2 regions of the Acidovorax sp. AC410 genome follow, and region 1 is predicted to be linked to the other one. Evidence: predicted binding sites of a transcription regulator. Region 1 holds the regulator's gene; the other holds the start of a gene.
What was found. Region 1 encodes FNR, which switches genes on or off when oxygen is low (the NO sensors DNR and NnrR bind a similar motif). Its sites were predicted from a motif close to TTGATNNNNATCAA; they were not measured.
Positions count from the first base shown of each region.

Region 2: a site for FNR is predicted at 2,538-2,551, ahead of cyoA (ubiquinol oxidase subunit II). Genes of this name have one in related genera too.

Region 1 is NZ_CEEDCG010000001.1:4,287,166-4,291,187, forward strand. It holds gene AC0IZS_RS19905 (MBL fold metallo-hydrolase) at 1-736, shown strand, start outside; gene AC0IZS_RS19910 (histidine phosphatase family protein) at 708-1,316, shown strand; gene fnr (fumarate/nitrate reduction transcriptional regulator Fnr) at 1,321-2,040, opposite strand; gene hemN (oxygen-independent coproporphyrinogen III oxidase) at 2,213-3,595, shown strand; gene AC0IZS_RS19925 (sulfite exporter TauE/SafE family protein) at 3,598-4,022, shown strand, end outside.
Region 2 is NZ_CEEDCG010000001.1:3,915,685-3,919,706, reverse strand. It holds gene AC0IZS_RS18125 (LysR substrate-binding domain-containing protein) at 1-776, shown strand, start outside; gene AC0IZS_RS18120 (MFS transporter) at 1,025-2,365, opposite strand; gene cyoA (ubiquinol oxidase subunit II) at 2,644-3,708, shown strand; gene cyoB (cytochrome o ubiquinol oxidase subunit I) at 3,733-4,022, shown strand, end outside.

The sequences.
Region 1 (4,022 bases):
GCGTGCGCTGCTCACCTCGCAGGGCCTGCCCATGGACTACATCGACGTGCCCTACACCCCCTTCCTGGTGCTGGCAGGCGGGCGCAAGATTTTGATCGACACGGGCCTGGGTGAGTTTGGCGGCCCCACCACCGGCAAGCTGCTCGACAGCCTGGCCGCTGCAGGCCTGAAGGCCGATGACATCGACACCGTGCTCATCAGCCACTACCACGGCGACCACATCAACGGCATTCGCAACAAGGCGGGCGCGCTGACCTTCCCCAAGGCCAAGGTGCTGGTGCCGGCCGCCGAGCATGCCTTCTGGATGGACGATGCCCGCATGGCGGCTGCCCCTGCGGGCATGAAGGGCGCCTTCGAGAACGTGCGCCGCACCTTTGCCACCATGCCGGCCGACACGCTGGTGCAGTTCGGGGCGGGCACCGAAGTGGCGCCGGGCATCCAGTCCGTGGCGGCCTACGGGCACACACCGGGCCACACGCTGTTCGAGCTCAAGTCCGCCGGCCAGAACTTCTTTTACGTGGCCGACCTGACCAATGTGCCGGCCCTCTTCGCACGCAACCCCGACTGGGCCGTGACCTTCGACATGGATGCCGAGGCCGCGCGCAAGGTGCGGCGCGAGGTGTTCCAACGCATCACCGCCAGCAATGCCATGCTGGGGGGCTTTCACTTCCCGTTCCCGGCATTCGGGCGCATGGCGGCATCGGGCAATGGCTATGCCTTCCAGCCCGCAGCCTGAAGCGGCCGTTGGCCGGCGCACCGTGCTGGGCGCCGGGCTGGCGTTGACCACGCTGCACGCCTGGGCCGCCCAGGACGCCGAGGCCGAGGCCCTGCTGCGCAAGGGCGGGGTGGTGGCCGCGTTCCGCCATGCGCTGGCACCTGGCACCTTCGATCCACCGGGGTTTCGCCTGGGCGATTGCGGCACGCAGCGCAACCTCAGCGAAGAAGGGCGCGAGCAGGCGCGGCGCACCGGGGCGTGGTTCAAGGAGCGCCAGCTGCAGCCGGCCAAGGTGCTTTCGAGCCCCTGGTGCCGCTGCATCGACAGTGCCACGCTGGCATTTGCCGCCCCCCAGGTGTGGCCCGCGCTGGGCTCGCCGCGCGGCGCGCCGGAGACCACCGGTGCCGGCCACCTGCGCGAGCTGCGCCAGGCGCTGGTGGCCGCCTCGGCCCGGCGCGGGAGTTTCGAGGCCTGGTTCACCCATATGTTCGTGCTGTCCGATCTGGCCAGCACCAACACCAGTTCGGGCGAGGCGCTGATCCTGCGCGCAGACCGCAGCGGCAAGACCGAGGTGCTGGCCCGCCTGCAGGTCCAGGTCTGAGGGGTTAGTTACACGTCTGCGAGTTGACGATGCGCTTCAAGGCATCGGTGTCGAGGATGCGCACATGGCGCTGCTTGACCTCGACGATGCCGTCCTCGGCGAACTTCGAGAAGGTGCGGCTCACGGTTTCGAGCTTGAGGCCCAGGTAGCTGCCGATTTCTTCGCGCGTCATGCGCAGCACCAGCTCGGACTGCGAGAACCCGCGCGCGTGCAGGCGCTGCACCAGGTTCAGCAGAAAGGCGGCCAGGCGCTCCTCGGCGCGCATGCTGCCCAGCAGCAGCATGACCCCGTGCTCGCGCACGATCTCGCGGCTCATGATCTTGTGCACATGGTGCTGCAGGGCCGTGACCTCGCGCGAGAGCTCCTCGATGCGGTCGAACGGCATCACGCAGACCTCGGCATCCTCCAGGGCCACGGCGTCGCAGGTGTGGTGGTCGTTGACGATGCCGTCCAGGCCGATGATCTCGCCCGCCATCTGAAAGCCCGTCACCTGGTCGCGCCCGTCCTCGGTGGCCACGCAGGTCTTGAAGAAGCCGGTGCGGATGGCGTACAGCGAGGTGAACATCTCGCCGTTGTGGAACAGCGTGCCCCCGCGCTTGATCTTGCGCCGCACGGCCACGATCTCGTCGATGCGCTCCAGCTGCTTCTCGTCCAGGCCCACGGGCATGCACAGCTCGCGCAGGTTGCAGTTGGAGCAGGCGACTTTGATGGCAAGCGGGTTCATGGGCGTGGACGCTGGTTGGATGCGCGGGCGGACCGTGTCCGGGGAGAGGAGCGTGGTGGTGGCTGACATGCATCAAATTGTCGCCACTCTGACTCCGTGAACACTTGATCTACATCAAGGTCGGTGGGCAACGGCTGCGGCAAAGTCCTTACCAAAGAAGGATTTCCCCCAAATGACCGCTGTGACGCCCGAACTTCTGAGCCGTTTCGATGTGCCTGGTCCCCGTTATACCTCTTACCCCACGGCGGACCGTTTTGTAGAAGCCTTTGGCGAAGACGAGTATGTGCTGGCACTGGCCCAGCGCAAGGCGGGCACGCCGGGCAAGGCGCTGCCGCTGTCGCTGTATGTACACATTCCGTTCTGCGAATCGCTGTGCTACTACTGCGCCTGCAACAAGATCATCACCAGGCACCACGACCGGGGCGACGTCTACCTGCGCTACCTGGCGCGCGAGGTGGCGCTGCACACGGCCCACTGCGGCACGGGCCAGATGGTGAGCCAGCTGCACCTGGGCGGGGGCACGCCCACCTTTCTGTCGGACGACAAGCTGCGCGAGCTGATGGCGGTGCTCAGGCGCAGCTTCACGTTTGCGCCGGGCGGCGAATACTCCATCGAGGTGGACCCGCGCACCGTGACCCCCGAGCGCCTGGCGGTGCTGGCCGAGCTCGGGTTCAACCGCCTGAGCTTTGGCGTGCAGGACTTCGATGCCGACGTGCAGAAGGCCGTGCACCGCGTGCAGCCGGCCGGGCAGGTGTTTGCGCTGGTGGAGGCGGCGCGCAGCCTGGGCTTCGAGTCGGTCAACGTGGACCTGATCTATGGCCTGCCGCGGCAGACGCCCGAATCCTTCGACCGCACGCTGGAGCAGGTCAAGCAGTTGCGGCCCGACCGCATTGCGCTGTATGCCTACGCGCACCTGCCCGAGCGCTTCAAGCCGCAGCGGCGCATCGTGCCGGCCGAGCTGCCGGCGGCGCCTTCCAAGGTGGCCATGCTCTCGCGCTCGCTGCAGCAATTCATGGACGCGGGCTATGTGTATGTGGGCATGGACCACTTCGCGCTGCCCACCGATGCGCTGGCCGTGGCCAAGCGCCAGGGGCGGCTGCACCGCAACTTCCAGGGCTACAGCACCCAGCCCGATTGCGACCTGATCGCCCTCGGGGTCTCGGCCATCGGCCGGGTGGGCGCCACCTACAGCCAGAACGCCAAGACCCTGGACGAGTACTACGACCTGCTGGACCAGGGCCGCCTGCCCGTGGTGCGCGGCCTGGCGCTGAACCGCGACGACCTGGTGCGCCGCGCCGTCATCATGGCGCTGATGTGCCAGGGGGAGCTGCTGTTCGAATCCATCGAGGCGGGCTGGCTGATCGACTTCCGGCGCACCTTTGCGGCCGAACTGGAGCAGCTCGAAGGCATGCAGGAGCAGGGCCTGGTCAGCGTGACCCAGGAGGGCATCACCGTTTCGGCCATGGGCTGGTTCTTCGTGCGCGGCATCGCCATGGTGTTCGACCGCTATTTGCAGGCCGACCGCAACCGGGCCCGCTTTTCAAGAATCATCTGACCATGCTGACCACCCTGGGCTGGACTGCGCTGCTGATGGGGCTGGCCGGCGGCCCGCACTGCCTGGCCATGTGCGCGGCGCCTTGCGGGGCGCTGGTGGGGCAGGGCGGGGAACAACCCGTTCGCTGGGCCGGGCCGGTCGGTGCAGGGCTTGCCGTGGCCCCTGTCGCACCCTCCTTCTCCTTGGCGCGATCCATCGCTTTCCATGGCGGGCGGGTGGCCGGCTATGCGGGTCTGGGCGCGGCCGCTGCGACCGCGATGGACAGCCTGGCCTGGCTGACCCAGCGCACGGCCGCGTTGGAGCCGGCCTGGACCTTTCTGCACCTGGCCATCATGGCCTGGGGCCTGCTGCTCCTGGTGCAGGCGCGCCAGCCGGCCTGGGTGGAAGGCCTGGGCCGTGCGGTATGGCAGCGCGTGTGGCCGCTCAC
Region 2 (4,022 bases), 370 kb from region 1:
CCACGGTGACCACCCAGGTCAAGCAACTGGAGGAGCTGTACCAGGTGGAGCTGTTCCACCGCACCGGCCGGCGCATCCGCCCCACGGAGATCGGCGAGCGCCTGTTGCAGCTGTCGCGCCAGATCTTCGGGCTGGAGCACGAGGCCGTGCAGGTGCTGCGCGATGCCGGCGAGCTGCGCTCGGGCCACCTGCGCGTGGCCGCCGTGGGGCCCTCGCACGTCACGAAGATGCTGGCCGCCTTCAACCAGCGCTACCCGGACATCAACATCTCGGTGGGCACCGGCAACTCCGAGGACGTGCTGACCCGCCTGCTCGACTACTCGGCCGACGTGGGCGTGCTGGCGCAGGTGCTCAAGGACAAGCGCTTTGTCTCGGTGCCCTACAGCGAGCACCCCATCGTGATCTTCTGCAACGCCAACCACCGCTTTGCGCGCCGGCGCAGCATCCGCACCGCGGAGCTGCAGGGCGAGAAGCTGATCCTGCGCGAGCAGGGCTCCACCACGCGCAAGGCCATCGAATCAGCCCTCAAGGCCGCAGGCGTGCAACCCACGGTGGTGATGGAGGTGGCCAGCCGCGAGATCATCCGCGAGGCCGTGCTGCAGGGCCTGGGCGTGGCGGCGGTGTCCGAGGTCGAATACGTACCCGGCGCGGGCCTGCACGCGGTGCGCATCAGCGACGCGCAGATCAAGACCTATGCCCACGTGGTCTGCCTGGCCGAGCGCCGGGACATGCGCCTGATCCGGGCGTTCTTCGAGATCATCGGCCGCGACTCCTGAAACCAGGTTCTGAACAACAAAAAACCCGGTGGCCACCAAGGCAGCCACCGGGTTCTTGCATCGCTTCTCAGCGGGGCCGCCCTCCCGTGGGCCCGCCCCTCGCTCTCTCTTGTGAATCTAAATAAGATCGGAGAACAAAACTCAGCGCAGCGGTTCTGGCTAGGCGCTACACATCCGATTTCTTACAGGCAGTACGTTTAGTACGACAAGACGCGGCAACGACGCCAGAAGAGTTTTGTTAGCCGCTCTTATCGGTCGCGGCGCTCCATGCGGCGGTTCAGGTTCAGTGCGCCCAAGGTGCAAGCCACGCCCGACAGCAGGTACACCGTCACGGCCAGCAGGCCGAACTGGGCCGACAGGCCCAGGGCCACCAGGGGCGCAAACGCGGCGCCGATGATCCAGGCCAGGTCGGCCGACAGGGCCGCGCCCGTGTAGCGGTACTTGGGCGAGAAATTGGCCGTCACCGTGCCCGATGCCTGGCCGTACGACAGGCCCAGCAGCACAAAGCCCAGCAGCAGGAACATGGTGCTGCCCACCTCGCCGCTGTTCAGCAGCACCGGTGCCATGAAACTGAACACGCCGATCAACACCGCCATGCCGCCCAGCAGCTTGCGCCGGCCCAGGTGGTCCGACAGCCAGCCCGAGACCATGATGGCCCCGGCCGCCAGGAAGGCGCCGACGATCTGCACGCCCAGGATCTGGGTGACGGGCTGGTCCGAGTACAGCGTGATCCACGACAGCGGGAACACGGTGACCAGGTGGAAGAGCGCAAAGCTGGCCAGCGCCGCAAAGGCACCCAGCAGCACGTTGCCGCCCTCGTCGCGCATCACCTCGTGCACGGGCACGGGCTGCAGCTCACGGTCCTGCAGCAGCTCGGTGTACGACTGCCCCACCACCAGGCGCAGGCGGGCAAACAGGGCCACCACGTTCACGGCAAAGGCCACGAAGAACGGGTAGCGCCAACCCCAGGCCAGAAACTCCTGCACCGTGAGGTTGGCGTACAGGTAGGCAAACAGGCCGGCCGCAAGCACGAAGCCCACGGGCGCGCCCAGCTGGCCGATCATGGCGTACCAGCCGCGGCGGTGCTTGGGCACCGACATCGCAAGCAGCGACGGCAGGCCGTCCCACGAGCCGCCCAGCGCCAGCCCCTGGCCGATGCGCAAAATCAGCAGCGCCACGATGGCCGTGGTGCCCAGGTCCTTGTAGCCCGGCAAAAAGGCCATGCCCACCGTACACACGCCCAAGAGGAAGAGCGCGATGGTCAGCTTGGTGCCGCGCCCCCAGCGCCGCTGGATGGCCATGGAGATGGCGGTGCCGATGGGCCGCACGACGAAGGCCACGGCCAGCAGCGCAAAGGCGGCCAGCGTGCCATCCAGGCGCGACATGAAGGGGAACAGGAACGACGGGAACACCAGCACGCAGGCGATCCCGAAAACGAAGAAGTCGAAATACTCGGACGAGCGTCCGATGATCACGCCCACGGCGATTTCGCTGGGGGTGACGTCTTCATGGGTGTCCGCGCGGGAGAGGGATGCCTGGCCTTCTTCAAAGCCATTCGCTGGGTAGATAGCAGAGGCGGGACTGCTCATGAACAGGGTTCCTTGTTGTGTAACGGATACACCCACGTTTTACACCCAGCCGCCCGGCCCGACAAGGGCGGTTTCACCCACGTTCCTGCAGGACAAATGCCCATAGGCTGTCTGCGCAGGGATTTCGGTACTGGCAGTGTGTTCGCTGGTTGCCCCAAAAAGGGGCAAAAACTTGACCTTGGACAAAATGTCCAATGGACAAATTTGGCTGCTCTATTACATTGAGCGGCAAATTGTCATTCGCGTTTACCCCTAAACGCCTTTGTTGGGCCCATCACATGTTCAAACTTCCCCAACTTCGCGGGCCGGCATGGCTTGCGTTGGCGGCCACAGCCACCAGCCTCGCCGGTTGCAGCAAGGCCGTCGTCCTCAACCCCGCAGGCGACGTCGCCTCGCAGCAAGGCCACATGGTCGTGCAGGCCACCTTGCTGATGCTGATCATCATCGTCCCGGTGATCGCCCTCACGCTGTGGTTCGCCTGGAAGTACCGCCAGTCCAACACCGCCAACACCGAAGAGGACTACGACCCCGACTGGCACCACTCCACCACGCTGGAGCTGGTGATCTGGACCGTGCCCCTGCTGATCATCATCGCGCTGGGCGCGCTGACCTGGATCGGCACCCACAAGCTCGACCCCTACCGCCCGCTGGACCGCATCTCGGCCACCAAGCCGCTGGAGGCGCAGGCCACCCCCCTGGTGGTGCAGGTGGTCGCCATGGACTGGAAATGGCTGTTCTTCTACCCCGAGCAAGGCATTGCCACGGTGAACGAGCTGGCCGCCCCGGTGGACCGCCCCATTCTGTTCAAGCTCACCGCCACCTCCACGATGAACTCGTTCTACGTGGCCGACCTGGCCGGCATGATCTACGCCATGCCCGGCATGCAGACCGAGCTGAACGCCGTGATCAACAAGCCCGGCGTGTACCCCGGCATCGCCTCGCACTACAGCGGCGCGGGCTTCTCGGGCATGACCTTCAAGTTCCACGGTCTGAGCCAGGGCGACTTCGAGCAGTGGGTGGCCAAGGCCAAGACCGAAGGCAAGGCGCTGGACAAGACCACCTACCTGAACCTCGTCAAGCCCAGCGAGCGCGACCCCGTGCAGCGCTTTGCCAGCGTGGAAGACGGCCTGTACGACAAGGTGCTCAACCGCTGCGTCGAAGAAGGCAAGATGTGCATGCACCACATGATGACCATCGACGAGCGCGGTGGCGAGGCCTACATGAAGGCCATGGGCCTGAACCTGCCCCAGGACGTGTGCACCATCGACAACGCCGGCCAGATCGTGGCCGCCCTCGAAGCGCGCCACGCCACGGTCCACGACCGCACCCTTTCCCGCCAATGATCCGCGCCTAAGAGACTGACGACCATGTCCACCTCACCCGTTGTAACCGAACCGCATTGGGCCCTGGGCCGAATCACCTGGGACTCGATCCCCATGGCGCACGAGCCCATCGTGCTGATCACCTTCATCGGCGTCGTGCTCGGTGGCCTGGCCGTGCTGGCCGGCATCACCAAGTTCCGCCTGTGGGGCACCCTGTGGCGCGACTGGATCTGCAGCATCGACCACAAGAAGATCGGCATCATGTACATGATCCTGGGCGTGGTCATGCTGCTGCGCGGCTTTGCCGACGCGCTGATGATGCGCCTGCAGCAGGC